Regions from separate parts of the Spongiibacter sp. C9W genome, predicted to be linked through region 1. Evidence: riboswitches for the same ligand, from Rfam matches in the RefSeq annotation. Region 1 holds a riboswitch; each other region holds the start of a gene.
The links. A riboswitch is a leader RNA that binds a small molecule or an ion and turns the genes downstream of it on or off. The one in region 1 is predicted to bind cobalamin.
Positions count from the first base shown of each region.

Region 2: another riboswitch for cobalamin. It lies ahead of AC2Q8J_RS06840 (cobaltochelatase subunit CobN); the one in region 1 lies ahead of AC2Q8J_RS13125 (TonB-dependent receptor).
Region 3: another riboswitch for cobalamin. It lies ahead of AC2Q8J_RS14165 (TonB-dependent receptor domain-containing protein); the one in region 1 lies ahead of AC2Q8J_RS13125 (TonB-dependent receptor).

Region 1 covers NZ_CM170672.1:2,765,419-2,772,269, forward strand. Annotated here, with positions in the region: gene AC2Q8J_RS13110 (ATP-binding protein) at 1-460, opposite strand, end outside; gene AC2Q8J_RS13115 (transporter) at 603-1,646, shown strand; gene AC2Q8J_RS13120 (hypothetical protein) at 1,733-2,272, shown strand; cobalamin riboswitch at 2,303-2,458, shown strand; gene AC2Q8J_RS13125 (TonB-dependent receptor) at 2,569-4,656, shown strand; gene AC2Q8J_RS13130 (PepSY domain-containing protein) at 4,668-6,137, shown strand; gene AC2Q8J_RS13135 (peptidylprolyl isomerase) at 6,143-6,421, opposite strand; gene AC2Q8J_RS13140 (hypothetical protein) at 6,503-6,851, shown strand, end outside.
Region 2 covers NZ_CM170672.1:1,436,109-1,442,959, reverse strand. Annotated here, with positions in the region: gene AC2Q8J_RS06870 (Dabb family protein) at 1-132, opposite strand, end outside; gene AC2Q8J_RS06865 (winged helix-turn-helix transcriptional regulator) at 208-567, opposite strand; gene AC2Q8J_RS06860 (NAD(P)H-dependent oxidoreductase) at 716-1,300, shown strand; gene AC2Q8J_RS06855 (redoxin domain-containing protein) at 1,325-1,864, shown strand; gene AC2Q8J_RS06850 (aromatic ring-hydroxylating oxygenase subunit alpha) at 1,957-3,102, opposite strand; gene AC2Q8J_RS06845 (TetR/AcrR family transcriptional regulator) at 3,229-3,834, shown strand; cobalamin riboswitch at 3,931-4,158, shown strand; gene AC2Q8J_RS06840 (cobaltochelatase subunit CobN) at 4,343-6,851, shown strand, end outside.
Region 3 covers NZ_CM170672.1:2,972,850-2,979,700, forward strand. Annotated here, with positions in the region: gene AC2Q8J_RS14145 (ABC transporter ATP-binding protein) at 1-213, opposite strand, end outside; gene AC2Q8J_RS14150 (FecCD family ABC transporter permease) at 213-1,202, opposite strand; gene AC2Q8J_RS14155 (cobalamin-binding protein) at 1,189-2,067, opposite strand; gene cobO (cob(I)yrinic acid a,c-diamide adenosyltransferase) at 2,067-2,669, opposite strand; gene AC2Q8J_RS14165 (TonB-dependent receptor domain-containing protein) at 2,705-4,579, opposite strand; cobalamin riboswitch at 4,671-4,822, opposite strand; gene AC2Q8J_RS14170 (DUF3108 domain-containing protein) at 5,063-6,730, opposite strand.

The DNA of each region.
Region 1 (6,851 bases):
TGATGGCCGGGGCGTTGTGCATATGCTGAGCGTGGGGCGAAAGGGGCGCCAGCGGGATGAAGTAAAACAGCAGTAGCCCATATGCCAGCAGCGATACGATCACCAGGCCCCAGGTGTAGCGCAGCGGCAGTGTTGTGGCTGATATGCACAGGGGCACTAACAGGTAAGAGATAAAGGGGTTGCTACTGCCACCGGAGAGGTACAGAACGGCGGTAAAGCCGGCGACATCAATGCACAGCTGAACGAAAAATTCTAAGTCGGTAACGGGCCAGCGCTGATAGCTGCGCCACCAGCAAAAGGCGGCAAAAATAGCGATGACGCCAAGCAGCAGCTCGAGTGTTACGTAGGGGAGGAGCCAGCCCAGCTGGTATTTGGCGAACTGCAAGGCACCGAATTGCCCGGCGATAACAACGCTACGAATCGCGCAGAGTCGGCGCATATTGGCGATGTCTGAATTCACAGGCCGCTCCAGATAAAGAGGCGAGTATAGCGCTTGTCGCCATGTAGGCGAATGACTGCGACATTTTGTCGCAGAGAGGGTGGCGGCGATTTTGCTACCATGTAGCCCACTTTAGGCTTAGTCATAACAACAGGCAATTTCTATGTCCCGCTCTACTCTTTGCACGGCGCTGCTGTCGGCTGCGGTTTTAAGCTCAACCCCTGTATTTGCGCACGACGACATTGTGCAGGTGGCGTCGATGGGCGCGGCCGCCCACGGCCCCATTGGGGTAATGGGCGACCACACTCACAAAGCGGGTGAGTGGATGTTCTCCTACCGCTATATGGCGATGGAGATGGAAGGCAATCTCGGCGGTGGTGACTCGCTCTCTGCCCGAGAGATTACCGGCACGATGATGAACCCCGGCCCCTATATGGTTGCGCCGCTAAGCATGGATATGGAAATGCATATGTTTGGTGCCATGTATGCACCCAGCGATGACGTTACGCTGATGTTTATGCTGCCCTACCTGAGTAACGAAATGGATCACCAAACGCGCATGGGTGGTAGCTTTACGACAGAGAGCAGTGGTTGGGGCGACGTGAAGGCCTCGGCGCTGGTCACACTGTATACCTCTGCCGATAATGCCCATCGAGTGCACGCCAACCTCGGGCTTAGCTTGCCAACTGGTAGCATTGACGAGCGCGATGACACGCCAGCAATGAAAAATGCCAAGCTGCCCTACCGCATGCAACTGGGTAGTGGCAGCGTCGACCTGCTGCCGGGTGTGACCTACAGTGGTCAGGAGGCGTCACTGAGCTGGGGCGCCCAGCTGGCGTTGACCATTCGCAGTGACTACAACGACAACGACTACCGTCTTGGCAATCGCGCCCAAGTAAGTGCGTGGTTGGCGCACAGCTTCTCTCCGGCGTTGAGCGCTTCGCTGCGCGTAACTCACAGCGCCTGGGGAAATATCGACGGTGCGCGAGACGATCTGAATCCGATGATGGTGCCAACGGCGGACCCCGATGCGCAGGGCGGCGAGCGCAGCGAGCTCTCATTGGGCCTCAATTACCTGTTCCTGAAAGGGGCTGCGAAGGGGCACCGGCTGGCGCTGGAATATGGCGAGCCGGTTTACCAGCACTTGGACGGTCCGCAAATGGAACTGGACTCGACGCTAACCGCGGGCTGGCAATACGCATTTTAATGCGCCTGTCATAGAGCTGCGTCAAACTCCGACATCAATGGCATGCTATTCTGGCATGCCATTTTTGGTTGTAAGGGAGTGCAGTAATGTCCAGAAAGCTAGTTATCAATATTCACCTGTATTTAGCCGCGTTCTTTGCGCCGATGGTGGTGATCATGGCGCTCTCAGGTGGGCTCTACCTGTTGGGTGTAAAGGGCAGTGTCGAAAAAGAGACCGTAGCTGTTGTGCCGGTAAAGATCGATACCCAAAGCCCCGACCTCGAGCAACAGGTGCGCGACTTACTCCAAGAGCAGGGCCTGAATAGTAACTTCCAGTATTTGAAGCACCGCGGCGAAAACCTGGATACTCGCCCGACCAACCGTCAGTTCTACCAGCTGATACAGCGCGACGATGGCCTGCATATTGTCGCTGCCAAGCCCGATTTGATTGCCGCTTTAATCGAGCTGCACAAGGGGCACGGCCCCACGTTGTATAAGCAGTTTGAAATTGCGTTCTCGATGGCGCTGGTCGTGATTATGCTCAGTGGTTTGTATTTGGGCTTTGCCTCAAAAGGGCTGAAAACACGCACCATACAGCTGAGCTTGTCCGGCACAGCGCTATTTCTGATTCTTGCCTTATTGGCCTGACAAACTTGTGCAGCGGGCGAGCTGTGGTATGCTCCCCCGCGTTCTGAAGGTGCCTGTCGACACGAGCAATCGGTCTGGCAGGTTAAACGGGAAGTTTGGTAAACCGCCAAGGTGAATCCAACGCTGCCCCCGCAACGGTGATCATTTCGATGAGAGCCCGATACCGGCCTTTAGACGTTAACAGCAATGAAGCGGAGGGCTTCATGCGTTGGACTTCTTCTGGCCCTTGCGGCTCGCTGTCGAATTCCCTCGTCCCCTCCCTCATGCGTTTTTTAACTTACGTTTGAGGTTTCACAATGAACAATACGCGATGTTTGCTGCTGTGCAGCGGGCTGGTGTGGTGCGCGCCAAATTTTGCGGAGCATCTTCAACTTGAAGAAATGGCGGTGACCGCCGAAGCCGACACGTCGGCGGGCTTATCGTTGTATGAGCAACACCGGGCCGGGTCTCGGCTGGGCTTAACCGTTATGGAAACTCCCGCCAGCGTGGCGGTCATCACCGGAGAAGACATTGCTGAAAAGGGCGACTTCTCGGGCTTGTCTGCGCTAACGCGGGCGGCGGGCTTCGCCGCCAATGCCTCGCCGGGAAATGGCGGCAGTGCCACGTCCGTTCGCGGGTTTGCCGGGCACAGTTCGGTGGTTAGCACCTATGATGGCAAGCGCTTGTATGTGGGCAGTGGCACGGTCAGCTTCCCTGCCGACACTTGGACAATGGCGCGCATTGAGGTGCTGCGTGGCCCTGGTTCGGTGATCAATGGTGTGGGCGCCATTGGCGCCACGGTGAATTACGTGCCGAAAAAGCCGTCCTTCGAGAAGGCGCCGAATGAGCTTGATATCAGTGCAGGCAGTTTTGGTTTGCGACGTTTTGCGCTGGGCCTGGGGGATGCGGTATCCGACCAGCTCGCCTACCGCATTGATGCGGTGGATCACCGCAGCGATGGTTACGTGGACCGCGCCGATGAGCATCGACAGGCGCTGGCGGTTGGTGTCTTGTTTCAGCAGACGGCGCAGTTGTCGTGGCAGCTTGCCGTCGATATTGCCGACACTGATGCCGCGCCGTACTGGGGAACGCCACTGGTCGATGGTCGGGTGCATCCGTCGACACGCCGCAATAATTACAATGTTAGCGATGCCTTCGTGTCTTATCAGGATTTGTGGCCGCGGCTCTCTGCCACTTGGCAGATCAGCGAGGCGGCGGTACTCCGCAGTGAACTCTACTACATGCGTGCCGATCGCCACTGGCGCAATGTTGAGAGTTACGCCTACAACTCGGCCTCTGGTGAGGTGGACCGGAGTTTCTATCTGGAAATACTGCACGACCAGGAGCAGTTGGGCTATCGCGCGGATGTCACCTTAGCGCAACCCCTACTGGGGCGTGACAACCGATTCAACATCGGTCTGGAAGTGAACGATATCGACTTCAGCCACCGCAACAACTCCCCTTACCAAGGCAGCAGTAGCGTCGACCTGGAGCAGCCTGCGCCGGGCCGTTGGCGCGACGGTGTGCAGAGTGCCACCAGCGATGACTTCAGCAGTGAGACACAGCAAGTCGCCTTGTTTCTCGACGATCATCTGCAAATCACGCCACAGTGGAGTGCCGTGTTGGGCTTGCGCTACGACCGACTTGAGATCGAGCGCAACGGCCAGAGCGCGTCGCGCAGTACCTCGTCGCCCAGTGGCGGCAGTTGGCGTGTTGGTGCGGTTTACCAGCCGTCAGAGGAAACCTCTGTCTATGCGCAATACAGCCGTGCACTCGACCCCATTGGATCGGTACTGACATCGGTGAACGATGACGTAGAGCTGGCCAGGGGTGAGCAAGTAGAGCTCGGCATAAAACAGCAGTACTGGCAGGGGCGTTTGCAAACCAGTTTAGCGGTATACGATATCGTCAAACGCGACCTGTTGAGCGCTGACCCCGGCGGTGTGCAGCGGCAAATTGGTGAGCAATCTTCCCGAGGTATCGAGTGGGAGGTGTATACACAGGTAAGCGAGTCGGTCAGCCTTGATTTTAATCTGGCATTGGCGCGGGCGCGTTACGAGGAGTTCGTGAAAGGCAGCGATGATCTTTCCGGGAACACCCCGCGCAATGTCGCCGAGAAAACCGCCAACCTGTGGCTGCGTTGGCAGTGGCATCCTCACTGGCAGCTGGGTGCGGGCCTGCGCTATGTGGGTGAGCGCTATGCTAATGACAGTAACACCTCGGTATTGCCGTCCTACCGCGTTGTCGACGCGGCCCTTCACTGGCAGGTCAGTGATGCCCTGCAAATAAGTTTGCGCGGTAAAAACCTGTCGGACACCCGCGACTATGTGTTGGCACCCTATGGTGATCAATGGATCCTGGCAGATGGGCGCGCTGCCGACCTCAGTTTGAATTATCGCTTCTGAGGCGCGGCGAGATGAAACTAAAGCGGTATTTATATCTGGGGCATCGCTGGCTGGGTGTGGCTATGTGCGTGCTGTTTGCCATGTGGTTTATCAGCGGCATTGTGCTGATGTATGTGCCCTATCCAGGCTTGAGCGAGGAGGAACGACTGGCGGGCTTGCCGCCGCTGCGGGCCTCTGCCGTTGCCGTTTCCCCGCGGCAGTTGTTGAGCGAGGCGGGCGTTACTCAGCTCAGCCTGCGCGCCATTGGCGATCGCGCTGCCTATGTTGTTGGTTTCAGCGATGGCCGAACAGAGCGGTATTACGCTGATACGGCCGAGCCCGTCGCCGCAATTTCTGCGGAGGAGGCCGTCGGGTTTGCGCAGGCCTTTGCCCGGCGCAGTGGTCGCCTGGCGGCCGGTGACGCTGGGGTGGTATCGGTGGCGAGTATCGACTACGACCAGTGGAGCTTATCGTCGAGCTTGCGCGAGCATCGCCCGCTCTTTCGGGTGGACCTTGGCACCGAGGATGGGCTTCAGCTTTATGTGTCGTCGCAAACGGGCCAGGTGCTGCGAGATACCACGCGCTTTGAACGCAGCTGGAATTGGCTGGGGGCCAACCTGCATTGGCTCTATCCGGCGGCGCTGCGTCGCCACTCAGAACTGTGGGCGCAGTTGGTAATTGCTTTATCGCTATTGGGGTTGCTGTCTATTGCCAGTGGGGCCGTTGTTGGCATTTGGCGTCTGCGTTTGCGCAAGCCCTACAAGGGGCGTCGTTATAGCCCCTATCGTGGGGTGATGAAATGGCACCACGTAATGGGGCTGATCTGCGTATTATTCTTCGCCACCTATATGTTTAGCGGTTTGATGTCGATGAGCCCGTGGGGAATTTTTTCGTCAGGTGAGCCCTACTCACGGCAGGCGCAGCGCTATTACGGCGGAGGGGAAATCGCGGACGAGGTGGCGTCACTGCCCACGCTTCAACAGGTTCTCCGTAGCGGGGAATACCGAGAATTACATTGGCGACGATTGGGCGGCGAATATTACCTGCTTGGCTCGCGCTCCCCTCGCCATACAGACTTATTGCGGCCGCTGTCCTGGCAGCGTGAGCCGGTGATGGCGGCGAAGATCGCCGATGCCGCAGCGCAGCTGCTGCCCGACCACGGCTACTGGGTTGAGGTGCTGGCCGGGCACGATGTGTACTACTACAGCCATCACCAGCGCTATCGTCCACTGCCGGTGATGCGGCTGCGTTTTGACGACCCACAGGCAACGTGGTTCCACATTGACCCGCTCACGGGTGAGCTGCGTGGCAGGCTTACTCAGCGCGAGCGATTGCGGCGCTGGCTATACAACGGCTTGCATAGCTGGGACTTTTTGCCGCTGTTGAACCGTCGTCCGCTCTGGGATGTGTTGGTGATTACAATGATGGTTTTGGGGGCTGGCTTTTCGATAACCGCGATAATCATCGCGGCGAAACGCCTTCAGGCGCGGCCCAGCAGGTGACGCTCTTAACCGCGAAAATACACCTGCACCAAGTGATAGCCGAACTTACTCTTGATCGGGCCGTGGGTCTGGCGCAGGGCGTTATTGAAAATCACCTTGTCGATGCTGGGTACCATTTGTCGGCGGCGAACTTCGCCGAGATCGCCGCCTTTCTTCGCTGAGGGGCACGTGGAATACTTGCGTGCCAGCACATCAAAGGCCTGCCCTTTCGAAAGGCGGCGTTTGATATCCAAGGCTTCGGCCTCCGTCGCGACAAGGATGTGGCGCGCCATTGCTGTGTTCATTGCGGGCATTCCCGGGCTGGTAATTAGGGGAGGCTGATTATAATGTGGCGGGCCTACGGTCGCGAATAGTTCCGAGTGTGTATGTCCCGCCCCGCCTTTAGCTTTGATGACATCGCTGCAGAATGCACGGTTACTACGGGATGCTATCGCCTGGATGGCCGTTTGTTAGGGCTTCGCATAGCGGTGCCTGAAGCGCTGCACGGCTGCCACCCTTTTAATGCCTCGGCCTACGACTTCTTGCAGCAGCTGCGCAAGGAAATTTTTGAATGGGGCATTATCGAATTCCCCGGTTTGCCGCTGAACCCCACCAATTACACCCTGGCGCAACGCGCGCCTCAGCAGCATGCATACAGCAGCAATCCCTATCTCACTGACTTTTGTCAGAGCCCCCACCAGGACACACCGCCGTATCCGACGGCCTTTTGGCTGG
Region 2 (6,851 bases), 1.3 Mb from region 1:
ATCGGGGCCAAAGTGGTAGGAGACCATCTCTGGAATATCTTCTGGAAGGCGGGCTAGCCCCTGGCTAACAGCGTCTATTTCAGTTTGCGTGGTTTCGGGCTTCCACGTGAGTAGTACGATGTGTTTAATCATTTTAATCCCGTAAACATAGTGGATGTGCGTGCCTGGGCGCCTGTGTGGCCGCTGCAGACCCATTCGCGATGGTGGTTAAGTAATATTGTTGGACTCCGACCATATGCGCAGATCGTCCAAAATTTTCAGCGCACTGCGGCCGAAGTCTGTCAGCGCATAATTGACGGCGATCGGGCGCTCGCTGATCACGGTACGCGTCACCATATTGCGCGCTTCAAGCTCTTTCAGGCGTTGATCTATCATCTTCTTACTTGCCCCGCCGAGCATTCGTACCAGGTCATTAAACCGTACTGGGCCGTCTTTTAGGTGGTAAATAATTGAGCCAGTCCATTTTCCACCAATCACCCTCATGCCGCGCTCAATCGAGCAGGGCTCCAGGCAGGCATCACTGGCGGTTCGGCGGCCTCGTTCGTCAACGTTCACCCGTGCTTTCATTGTGTGCTTTCCCCGTTCTTCGCCCAACTGTACCCGTTGGGCTGATTCAAAGGTAACTAAAAGGTAACTGGTTGTTTTTGGTAACCACTGCCGATATCGTCCTCTCATTGCTTGGCTTAATCAAGTCCTGACCTGACTGGAGGGTTTCATGAGTAATATTCTGATTATCAATGGGCATCAGCCCTATGACTTCGCAAAGGGCGAGTTAAACGCAGCCTTCGTTGCCGCCGCTGCAGCCTACTTTGGCGAGTGCGGCGACGCCGTGCGCCAGACGGTTGTTGCCGATGGCTACAATGTTGATGAGGAGGTGGCTAACCATCAGTGGGCAGATGTTGTGCTGATGCAATTCCCCGCGAACTGGATGGGGGTACCCTGGTCTTTCAAAAAGTACATGGACGAGGTGTATACCGCAGGCATGGATGGGCGACTGTGCGAAGGGGACGGCCGCAGCGCCGCTGAGCCCAAGCGCAACTATGGCACTGGGGGAGTGTTGGCGAACACACGCTACATGTTGTCGGTGACGTTCAATGCCCCAAAGGAGGCCTTTGACGATCCCGCTGAGCCATTTTTTAGCGGCATGAGTGTCGATGATTTACTCGCACCAGTTCATTTAAATATGAAGTTTTTTGCCGCGACGCCGCTGCCTACTTTCTCTGCGCACGATGTGATGAAGGCGCCTGATATCGACAGTGACTTTACGCGTTTTCAACGCCACCTCGCCACTCACCTTTAATGGTTTTACCTGGGAGATGCCATTATGACAACGCCTAAACTAGAAGCGGGTATGCCTTTTCCGAGCATACACGTTACCGCCGAAGATCAAACGACTCGCGATATTACTGCGCCACAGAATGGGTGTGACTGGATGATGATTGTCGTCTATCGCGGCAAGCATTGCCCTCTGTGTACGCGGTACTTGAACAGTCTGGAGGAGGTCAGAGAGACGCTCAGAAATAGTGGGGTAGATATTGCCGCGGTGTCCGCCGATAGCCCTGAGCAGCTGGCAGCGCACAAAGCCGAACTCAAGGTTAACTTCCCCCTGTACACTGGCTTGTCTGTCGAGCAAATGCAGGCCCTGGGCCTGTATATTTCTGACCCGCGATCAGCGCAGGAAACCGACCATCCCTTTGCGGAGCCCGGTATATTCGTTATCAATGCTGAGGGCCAGCTACATGTGGTGGATATCTCAAATAACCCCTTCGTTCGCCCAGAGATAAGCACCTTGGTTTCCGGTTTGCGCTGGATACGAGACCCGGACAACAACTATCCGGTAAGAGGTAAGCGAGCCTATCAATGATACGGTTGGGCAAACGGAACAAGCGGTGAGCGAGCGCGCTCACCTCACCTTGGCAGCAAGGACTGCGTTCTTATCGCAACCCTGTGTTATCGCTATTCTGGCGAGAGTCGATCATTGATTTGCTGGTTGAATACCGCCAGTGCCCCTTCAAACCGACCGAAGTTTAGTGCTTCGTTTGCGCCTGAGCGCAGCCCCTGTTGTATGCTCTCGCCAATTTCAAAATCCTCGCTGAGCGTTTTCACGGTTATCGCATGATTTTTCGCCCAGTGCGCTAGGTCTTTGTCCGTTTCGACGCGGTTTGCCGGCACCAGTGTACACAGCCGCATGCGCGTAGACGACGCGCTGAGTGGCTCAAAGTGCACCCATCCAATATGGTCAGGCTGCACCAGGAGCTGGGTGGTTGGGAACAAGGTGTAGACCACCTGAGCATGGTCGCGCAGCTGCCAGTCAGCTTCAGCTTGCGTGCGCAAGTCGGCCATTGAGCGCTTGGCAAGTATGGAGCGCAGGTGCGGCCCGCTGCTTTCGTAGCTCGATAAGTTGTCAAAGAAGTAAGGCGCGATGGTGTTTCGGTGGGCCACGCGGAAGTGATAGGCTTCTATGCCGCCCTCCACCAACAACTTCCAATTCACCTCACGGGTTTGCTCCTCTACATGAAGAAGCTGCAGTGACTCGCCGCCAAACCATGAAAAGTCCGGGGCGTAGTCCTGCAAAAAGGCGGGGATATCCGGCGCTTCTTCGCCGGCCGGATTTACCCACAGCCAACCACCAAACTCGCTGCAACCAAGTCGTTTTAAGCCGTGTTGGGCGCGGTCCAGATCGGGGAAGCCCAGCTTTTGATGGGGTACGCCAATGAGCTCGCCGCGGTTGTCCCAGGTCCAGGCGTGGTAGGGGCAGGTGAAGCGGTGTTTGCAGCCAGATTGTTCATCTACCAATCGCGTGCCCCGGTGGCGGCAAACATTTAAGAAAACATGCACGTGGCCATCGGCATCGCGGGTGATCAGCAGAGGTAAGCCGGCCAGTGTGCGGCGCAGAAAGGCGCCGGGTTCTTTCAACTCGCTGCTGTGCACCAGAGGCTGGGGTAGTTGCCGGAAAATGGCGGCCTGTTCCCGCTCGAAAATCGACGCCGAATAGTAGTGCTCAACAGGGTTATGGCTAACGCTGGCGTCAAGAAAGGCAGACTTTTCTTCATTGAGTTTCAGCAACTCGTTAATGCGATGGATTTCAGTTGTGTGTTTCACGCTGCGACCCCTTGCGATTTACGCGACTTACCATGTGGTAAGTGAAACCATGCTTACCACATGGTAAGCTGTCAAGCGGCAATAAAGTGTGGCAAACAGCCCGTTTGAAAAAAACAGTAGGAGCGCATGGTGACGAGTGAGGCAGCGGATACGCGACAGCAATTTTTGTCGGTGGCAACACGTCTGTTTGCCGAGCGCGGTTTCTATGGCACCAGCATTGCGGCCATTGCCGACGAGTTGCCCTATACCAAGCAGGCCCTGCTTCACCACTTTGGCAGCAAGGAAAAGCTATATGGCGAAGTGCTTAAAGGAATTTCTGACCAGTTGATGGCAGAACTAGAGGCAGCGCGCGATGCCACAAGCGGCGAGGGTAGCAGTGCCTTGGAAGACACGCTGATACGCTTTTACCGCCTGCTGGAAGGGCAGACCCACAAAACGCAGCTGCTAATGCGCGAACTCCTGGACAACAAACACCGCGCAACCTCTGCCAATGTCTGGTACTTGCGGCCATTTTTGGAGTCGCTTATCGCGTTGGCCAAGCAGGCCTCGCCGTCCACCTTTTCGTCCGATGCTCAGGCCTTAATTACCGTGTATCAGCTGCTCGGGGCGATGAATTACTTTTTGGTTTCCGAGCCGACATTGAGCCAGATGTTTGGTGAGGAAATGTATCGCGAACTGCGCAGCGGCTACGAGGAAAAACTCAGAGTATTGATCTCGCAAGCCATTGGCTGACCCACACAAATTTCGCGCGATTAAATATCGCCTGGCGTCTGCTACCCGGTACTTAGTGCCCGCGCCTTTGTCTTGACCGAGTTAATTAAGTCGGTATGATCGCTCCCTGTTCCAGGTGCCCAATTGTTGTTTTACTTGGGTTAAACGGGAAACAGGTGCGCATACTGTGCTGATTCTGGCCATGCATGCTAGCCCTGTGCTGCCCCCGCAACGGTAATCAGAAGTAGTTTGGCACGGCCACTGTCTCACGACGGGAAGGCGTCAAACATTTGGAGAGATCCACTTCTGTAAGCCCGGAGACCGGCCTGAACACAGTGCGTAGTTGCGGTGGGCGACGTAGCAGGGTCAGTTTTCCCTTCTAAATTCCTCCCTTTTCGACAACCGCGTTTTATCAATCACATGCGGGTGGGCATGCGAGCGCAATAGCTGGTTATGCCAGTTGTCGAGATGTCCATTTGCACGCGGTATCACAGCCTTACTTTGGCTGCCGTACAGGAAGGGACTTCGGGTGAATCAGCATTTTAATAAGTGGCACCGGACTAAGGCGTTACTGGTATTCCTTCTCGCACTGACAGCGAGTGTGTTGTGCTCGGCGGCGCAGGCGAGCCTGGTGATCGTCTCCGACCGCTCTTCCTCGGTGCTGGTGGCGGGCGCTCACCGCTATCTTGATAAGAAGCCGCAGGCGGATATAGCGATTCGCACCGTTAGCCAAGTAGAGCGCCTGAACGACGCAGATTTACAACAGCTGCTGCTGAGTCATCATTCCTTACTTCTCGCCGGGGTGTTCGGCGAATCCGTCGAACGCCTGCTGGCAATGGCGTATCCGCGCGGTCAACGCCGCTTTGTATTGCACAGTGACAACCGGCTTATGGCGCTGCAGCGCGATGCCAATGGGCAGCCGTTTTCCAGCGCCGTTAGTCAGCAGTTTGTGGGCAGCGAGGGCCTGGCGCTGGATGCTGAGTCACTGGCGGCCAGTCAGCAAAAATTTCCTGAGTACAGCGCGTGGTTGCAGGCGCGGGCGTATTGGATTCACCGCTCGGCGGTGAATGCCGAGTCGTTGATTGCGCTGCTGAATGATGGGGATGCCGCACCACTGCGCGAACAGGCGCCGCTGCGTTTGGCCTTACACGGTAAACAAGGGGAGCGTTGGCTGACGAGTGACGAGCTGGATAAATCACTGTCTGCCGATAAACCCATTGTTTGGGTGCTCGACCACAACACCGGCGACCTCAACGGTGAATGGGCGTTGCATCGCGCTATTTGCGCAAACCAGCAGTGGCAGTGCGTCTCGTTATTGGCGGCATGGGGTGAGCCCAGCGTCGACGCTGTAGATACCATCGCAACGCTAATGGCCGGTAAGCGTGCGGCGACGCCCTCGGTCATTATTTCTCTGCAGGACTTTGTCGTCGGCGGCGGTGAAGGTCGCCAAGCGGTTCTCGATGCACTGCAAGCGCTTAACCTGCCTGTGTTGAAAGGCCTGCGGGTGCTGGACTGGGGCTATAGTGACTGGCAGCTTTCCGCTCAGGGTTTGCCCGCAGATTCAGTGCACTACCGGTTGGCCATGCCTGAACTACAGGGCATTGGACAGGCGCAAATTCTCTCGCTGGCGTCAGACTCCGGTATCGACCCGGCCACCGGTGCCAAGCTGCGTCGCAGCAAAGTGGTGGGCGCTGAGTTGGCCCGGCAACTGCGGCGGGTAGAGCGTTGGTTGGCGCTGCAAAACAAGCGCAACGTCGATAAACGGATCGCCATTGTCTACTACAACCACCCTCCCGGTCGCCACAATATCGGCGCAGATAATCTCAATGTGCCCGACAGTTTGCTGGAAATGCTGCAGGCATTGCAGTCTGCGGGCTATCACACCGGAAAGCTTCCGGAGAATACCGAGGCCTTGCTGAGTTTGCTGCAGGAACGGGGCGTGAATTTACCTGAAGATCGCCAGGCATTGGCGGAGATGTCTGGCAAGGTCGCCAGCCTGAGTGCAGACGATTACCGGAAGTGGTTTGCCACGCTGCCCAAGGTCGTACAGCAGGAAATGGTGGCTGGCCCGCTGGGAGAGTTACACCAGCGTATGGTGAGTCAGCTTGAGCGGCTCAGCGCACTTCAGGATTTTCGCCTGCGCCAGAAACGTTTAACGCTACTCACCGAGAGTATGCACAATACCGTCACGAATCTTCACCACGCCCTCGATGGTGTGCGTCAAAAAAGCCGCAATCGGGCACTGGATTTATTGGAGCAGCTAGAGAGCGAATACCAGGCGCAAATTGATGCTGTGGCCAGTGGTGGCCAGGCGTCATGGCGGGCCGCCGAGGCGCGGGTGGCAGCGCTGGTTGCGCTGGGCATTGAAGGCATTCGCGGCTGGGGCGACGCTCCCGGTAAGGTGATGGTCTGGGACGAGCGTTTGCTGGTGCCTGGCGTTCGCTTTGGCAATGTCTTCGTCGGCCCGCAGCCACCGCGGGGCTGGGAACTGAACGAAGAGCTGTTGCACGCCAATTTGAGTTTTCCGCCGCCGCATCAGTACCTAGCGTTCTATCGCTACTTGCAGGATGACTTTGGCGCCGATGCGCTGGTGCATGTGGGTCGTCATTCCACCTACGAGTTTTTGCCGCGCCGGGGTGTGGGCCTGGGGGAAGACGACTACCCGAGCATTATCGCGGGTGATTTGCCGGGGGTGTATCCCTACATCGTCGATGGTGTTGGCGAAGGGATTCAAGCCAAACGCCGTGGCTTAGCGGTGATGGTGGATCACTTAACACCGCCTCTGGCAGTTACTGAGCTTTACGATGAGCTATTGGAAGTGCGGCAGTTAGTGGAGAGCGCCGAGGCCGCGAGTGACCCGTTCATCCGCAGCGGCGCGCTGGCGCAGCTCAGGGCGAAAATCGATGAATATGGTCTGCGCGATGAGCTGGAAGCGTCTATGGACGAAGAGCTAAAAGTGCGAGGTATCGGTTTTGAAGAGATTGATGAAGAGCTCTTTCTCCACGAAGTCGGCCACTACCTGACCCATGTTCAGGAAG
Region 3 (6,851 bases), 210 kb from region 1:
CCGTTGAATGGCCGAACCTGCGAGATATACCGTACCTTTACGAGGTTTGCGCAGTCCGGCCAGGGTATGGAGTAGGGTGGTTTTACCCGCGCCGTTGGGGCCGAGAACGCCCCAAACTTCGCCGCGCTGAATCGCAAAGTTAAGCTCGCTGCCATCGCTGCGACCCGGCACATCAATGCAAAGCTGGGCGGCTTGTAACAAGACCTCGCTCACTATCGGCTCCGGTATAACAGTAGCAAGAAGGTGGGAACGCCGAGCAGGGCGGTGATAACGCCAACGGGCAATTGCTCCGGTGCGATGATGGTTCTGGCCAGCGTATCTGCCAAGGTGAGCAGTGCACCGCCTGCCAAGGCGCAGGCGGGGAGAATCAGCCGCTGGTCATTCCCCAATATCAGCCGCAGCATATGTGGCACGACCAAGCCAACAAAGCCGATGCTGCCGGCGGTGGTGACCGCCAAAGCGGTGAGTAGGCTGGCGGCAATATAAATACTCCACTCCATGGGCTTAACGGCAACGCCCAGCGCCGCTGCTTGCAGCGGGCCGCGGGCCATTGCATTGAGGCTGCGCCCGAGTGGCAGCAGAAGCAGAGACAGAGCGAGTAGAGTCGTCAGTGCTGGCCACGGGCTGCGAGCATAGGCGAGATCACCCATCAGCCAGAACAGCATGCCGGGCAGGCTTTCGGTGGGGGCAATGGCAAGCATAAAGGTGACCACGGCTCCCCATCCCGCCGCAATAACCACACCGGTAAGCAGTAAGCGTGTGGGTGTCCAGCTGCCGGTGCCGTGGGCTAAGCCGAATACCGTGATCGCCGATACAATGGCGCCGATGAATGCCGAGCCTGAAACCGCCGCACTGCCCAGACCAAGTAGCATGGCGCTCAGGGCGCCCACCGCCGCGCCACCGGAAAGGCCGAGCACATAGGGGTCCGCCAGCGGGTTGCGCAGCAGCACTTGCATAAGTGCGCCCGCCGCGGCCAGTAGCCCGCCGGTGGCAAAGGCAGCGAGGCTGCGCGGTAATCGCAGGTCGAATATCAAGGTGTGGTGTAGGGGGTCTCCCTCTCCTTGCAGCACCGCCCACAGCTCCGCGGTGCTAATGGCGACACTCCCAGTGCTTACACTAAGCGCAACGGCCAACAGCGCGCCGAGGCTGAGCAGGGCGAGTGCGGGTAGCAGGCGCGGGGTGTGATAGCTAGCGGCGGCCACGTGCGGTGTCCAGGTGCTGGCACAGCATACGGGTGCCGCTGAGGAGTCTTGGTGTTGGCCGTTGCAGAGTAGAGGGTGGAATAAAGAACAGGTTATCTCTCTGCACGGCCAGCAGGCCTGAGTAGGGGCGCCAGTCGTCCAGCCAGCTGCGATTTTCTTCTCCCATGCCGCCGGCGATAATGGCTTCGGGGTTGGCGGCTAATACGGCCTCGTGGTCGATGCGAGCAGCCAAGCGCGGCAGGTTGCCAAAGACGTTTATGCCGCCGCACAGGCGTGTCGCTTCGCTAATGAGGTGTTGGTCGTTAACCGTCATTAAGGGGTTAACCCAAATTTGCTGAAAAACGCGAACGCTCTCAGCGTTCTGGTACTGCTTGCGTAAGGCGGATATGCCTTGGTCAAAATGCTCGGCGGCGGCATTTGCTGAGGGCTCGCTGCCGGCCAGCTCGCCAAAACGGCGTAGGGTGCGACTAACATCGTCAAAGCCGCGCAGCTCGCTGTAATACACCTTAAGCTCCAGTGCTTCGAGTTGCGCCAGTTGCTCTGTCGGGTTGCCACTGTGCCAGCCGATTAGCAGGTCCGGTTTTAAGCTGAGAATCGCTTCGAGGTCAAAACGGTTGTAGCTGCCCACTCTCGGCAGGGCTTTCGCTTCATCAGGGTAGTCACTAAAGCTGACGGCAGCGATTAATTTATCGCCCGCGCCTGCGGCATAGAGCAGCTCCGTCGCACCGGGTGACAGGGCGATAATGCGCGCAGCCGGAGCATCCAGGCAAACCTTTACGTTGCGGTCATCGTCAACGCAGCGCTCGCTGCTGGCACTGGCTATATGCGCGAGCAGTAGGCTGAGTACGACAAGCAGGCGGCGCATCAATACTCCACGCCTTTTCTCGCCTTAATGCCCGCGCGAAAGGCGTGTTTTTTATCATCGATCATCGATACGGTGTCGGCCAGTTCTTTGAGGGCTGGCGGCGCACCACGGCCAGTAATAATCACGCTCTGCTCCCGAGGGCGGTTGCGCAGCGCTTCGTAGACTTCTTCGGCGTCGATGTATCCGTACTTCAATATGTAGGTCAGTTCGTCGAGCAGCACTAAGTGTAATGAGGCATCGTTCAACAGTGTTTTCGTTTGCTGCCAGGCTTGCTGAGCGGCTTCGCGATCGCGTTCCCGGCTTTGTGTTTCCCAGGTAAAACCGGAGCCCATCACAATGAAAGGTACCTCGGGACAGCGCTGTTGCAAGAAGTTTCTCTCACCGCAGTCCCAGGTCCCCTTGATGAACTGCACCACCGCGGCCTTGTAGCCGTGACCAATACAGCGAATCACCGTGCCAAAACCCGAGCTGGATTTCCCCTTGCCCGGCCCGCTTAAGACGATAAGCACGCCGCGCTCTTCGGTAGCTTTCGCGACCTTGGCGTCGATCAGTGCCTTCTTCTTCTGCATGCGCTGTTGGTGGCGCTTTTCTTCTTCATTCATTGTGACGGAGCTCCATCGCTGTCTAAGCTTTCGCCTTAGGGGGCGTAGGTCACGCTTAGCAGCGCTTCACGCCCAATTGACTCATAGTTGCCGAGGCTGAAGTGTCTGGCGCTAACGTAGTCTTTGTCAAACAGGTTCTTTACCAGCAGTTGCAACTTGAGGCTGTCATTGATCTGGTAGGAAACACCGGCATCGACCAGGCCGTAGCCCGGCAATTCGTCGGTATTGCTGGTGTTTTCGTAGCGGTCACTGGTCAAGCGAACACTGGCATTGACTCCCCATTGCTGCCATTGGCGGTCAACATCGATGTTAACCTGGCTGTCGGCGCGGCGGCGCAATTCCTTGCCTGAATTTTTGTCTTCGGTATCCAGGAGCGTTGCATTGGCTTCGATATGCCACTGTCTTACTACGGTTGCCAAGCTTAGCTCCAGGCCCTCGATGCGCGCTGATTCAATTTGGTCCGGCCCGAAGGTGGCGGGGTTGTATTGGATGAGCTTATCCACGTCGTTGATGAAATAGTTAACGCTCCACTGCCCCCAGGCGTGTTTGCCGCGCAACTCCAGCTCCCGGTTTTTTGAGCTTTCAGGCTCGAGGTTGGGGTTGCCGTAGCCGGGGTAGTAGAGGTCGTTAAAAGTGGGGGCGTTGAAGCCCTCGCCGTAGGAGGCGATCAATTTCATGCCCATGGGTAAGTCCAATCCGGCGGCGGCGTTGCGGGTGTCGCTGGAGCCAAATTGCTCGTTGCTGTCATGGCGCCAGCCCAGTGCGTAGTCGATGCGGCCATAGTCGGCTTGCCATTGCGCAAAGCCTGCATTGTTCTCGCGTTCGTCTTTGCCGTAGCTCAGCGTGCTATCGACCTCGTCATTAATATGCTCGCCACCCAGGGTGAGTACGTGGTGTTTACCGAGCTGCCAGTCATTCTGGGCGGTGAATTGCTTGCGAGTGGTTTCGAATACATCGCCGCGAAGATTCGCGGCAACCAACGCGGGGTCGCGATAGCGATAGCGCGTTTGGCTTTCATCGGTAGATTGGCCCGCGGTGAGCTTCAGTGCCCAGTTGTCGCTTAGCTGAAATTCACCGCGCAAACCCGCGACGGTAACCGTGCTGTCTGTGTAGGGCTCGCAGCCAAAGTTATTGGGAAACGGTGCGTAGCAGTTGGTGTCGTATTCGCTCTCGCTATCGCTGTGCTGGTACAGCGCGTGAACGTTGGCGCGTGCGTTAAAGCGATGTGACACGCTGAAATTGATAGCCTGCTGCTCAAAACCGTCGTCATCGCCGTGGCGCAGCGCCTTGCTTGTGGTGTTGTCGACGCCGTCGGTCTCCTCGTACAAGCCGCTTAGGCTGAACTGAGTGTCGGCGTTTCCGCCGTTCACAGCAGCAACCGTTTTAACAGTGCCCTGGGTGCCCGCGCTAAGTTGTACAAAGGGTTTCACGCCATCGGTGTCGTGGTACTTCTTGGTGATGATGTTAATGACACCGCCAATCGCCTCGGAACCATACAAGGCTGAGCGAGGCCCGCGAACAATTTCTACGCGCTCGATCAGCTCCGGGGGCAAGTTAGTGAGCGAGGGGCTGCCCAGTGTTGCTGAGCCTACCCGCACGCCGTCAACCAACAGCAGCGTATGGTTGCTTTGGTTGCCGCGAACAAACAAGCTGGTGGCGGCGCCGCGGCCACCGTTGCGCACGAAGCTAATGCCAGCAGCGCGAGACAGCAATTCCTGCAGGTCTAGGGGTGCGATACGTTCGATATCGGCACGCTCGAATACCGTGACGGGCGCCAGTACTTCGGCAATGCTTTGCTCAGTGCGTGTGGCGGTAACGACGGTAGTTTCTATTTCACCGGCGCTGGTAAACAGCGGGCTGGATAAGGCTGCAAGCAGAGCAGTGTTCACAACAAGTGGACGGTTTTTCATGACTTACCTCAAAGCTAAAAATAGGAAGCAATGAGGGAGGGATAGTGGTGATATACAAGTATATGACCGCTGATGAAGCCCTCCGCTACATCGGGTGATAACTGATTAGGCCGGTTCCGGGCTCTCACCAAAGGTGATTACCGTTGCGGGGGCAGCGTCGGTCTTGTCGAGTGGTCGACTCACCGAACTTCCCGTTTAACCCTCAAACTAATGTCTTTGGGCACCTAACACAGGCGGCGCAACTCTATTCGGGCGCGAAGGCGTTGTCAAATTGTACACATCGGTGCAGCTTGTTCTGTGCCAAAGTTTGTATGAGATGTTTAGGTGCCTTAAGCCTTCATACCAATTTGGTGTTGCATAAGCTAACCGTTTGCACTCAGCAGATAGTTCGTTTAATGAATGGAAGGGTGTGGACGACGGGGTCGTCCACGAGGTGCGTTTGGGGCATGCGGTGATCTGGGGTGCCCCAAAGAGCCTTAAGCTTTATATCGGATTGCCATTAATTGAAGCGCTTTCAAGAACGTCTTCTTGGTCCCCGGAAGTTTGTTTGACCATTATCCCGTTCCCTGGCGCGAACCAAGTAGTGGTTTCGTCGCCACTGCTTGTTGTACGCATTTTGCAGGCGTGAAAGGTTCCAGCGGGTACAGTGATAGTTTCCCGTCCGAGGTAGGTCGTTTTATCAGTAACTTCTGTGGATGTTGAGGGTGCACCAGGAATATCTGACTCAACGTTAACGGTGTAAGTCTGGGTATAACTTTGATTAACCGTAAGATCGAAGCGTTTTTCCATGTAGGGCTCTATTACAGTGGTGACAGTGGTCTTTCCAAACCCAGGGACGTTAGTTTCAGTGATTGTTCCAAATGTGCGAAGAGTTTTATTGCCATCGGCAAGCTTTGTGTAGGTGTAAGTTGTCGATTCAGAGTCGGCAAAGTCTTGACTGGCGTCCGCTACAACGTCTGACTTGGCTTCAACAGCATTATTACCATTGTAGGTGGTGTTTTTGAGAAGCTCAGTATCGGCAGTCGTTCGGATATCGCCTTCAGGCGAGCTCGACAAGATCACCTGTTTCACTGTAGTGCCAACTGCTTGCAGAGATGCGTCAAAGCAGGCTAATGCACTACCGCTGCTACCGTCGTTCCCGTCGTTCCCGTCGTTCCCGTCGTTCCCGTCGTTCCCGTCGTTCCCGTCGTTCCCGTCGTTCCCGTCGTTCCCGTCGTTCCCGTCGTTCCCGTCGTTCCCGTCGTTCCCGTCGTTCCCGTCGTTCCCGTCGTTCCCGTCGTTTCCGTCGTTTCCGTCGTTCCCGCCATTGCCACCATTATTTCCAATATTGGAAGCATCAAGTGTGGTGCTGGCAGGCGCTAGTACTTGTGCGTCACCTGAGTAGCCCCATTTTTGCGCGGCGGTATCAAGTGCTGAGCTCATTTCATTCAAAAAGTTTACGTATGGAGCGTTAATTGCAATGCCATTGTTCGCCGCATCAATTATGCCGTCGGCGGCGTCTTTCGCTAATGCATTCAAAGCGTCGAGAGCCGGTGCCCCCGAGCTATTTGCCAGCTCTGCTAACGCGGCGAGTATCAGCGCATATCGGCCTGCGTTATCATCATTAAAGCTATTTGCTGACGCTGAGCCCGCTAGTTCGGGCAATGAGAGAATACCCTCAAGTTGGGGGGCTAGGCTGTTTTTAACGATATCGTTTAGCTGTTTTGCTACTGACGGCGCTAATGGCAGCAGTTGATGGACTTCTGCTAGTCTGAAGGCAATTTCGGTAAGCGGCGTTACGGTTGTCTTGCTTAACCCAGCTGGGACAAGTGCGTGCATTTTTTGCCCTGCTGGAAATGGCACGGTCGTTGCCAGAGCCTCGTCAAAATATGTTGCATCTACATTGCCCTCTACAACCACAATTTTTGCTTTGCTATTAAGGCTTGCGGGAATAGAGAGCGTTATTTGGCCTGACTCATCAAGGGTGCCAGATGTGATGATTGTTGTCCCATCTCGGCGATATACACTGACGTTGACACCGTTCATTATTCCGAGAGAAGGTGCTATTACTAGCGGCTCATTTTTTTCGGTATTTTTATCGTCGCTGCTATTACACGCAACGAGCATAGCACTTGCCATGCAAAGCGAGACAATTCCTTTGAGTTTTTTCATTGCTACATCCCATCCTTGGATATGTTTTGATTCTGCGCGCCTTACAGCTAATCCTGCTGATCGCGCTCGGGCTAAGCTATCACGCAATTTATCAGCAGACTAGTAGTAGTTTCTTTCGCCA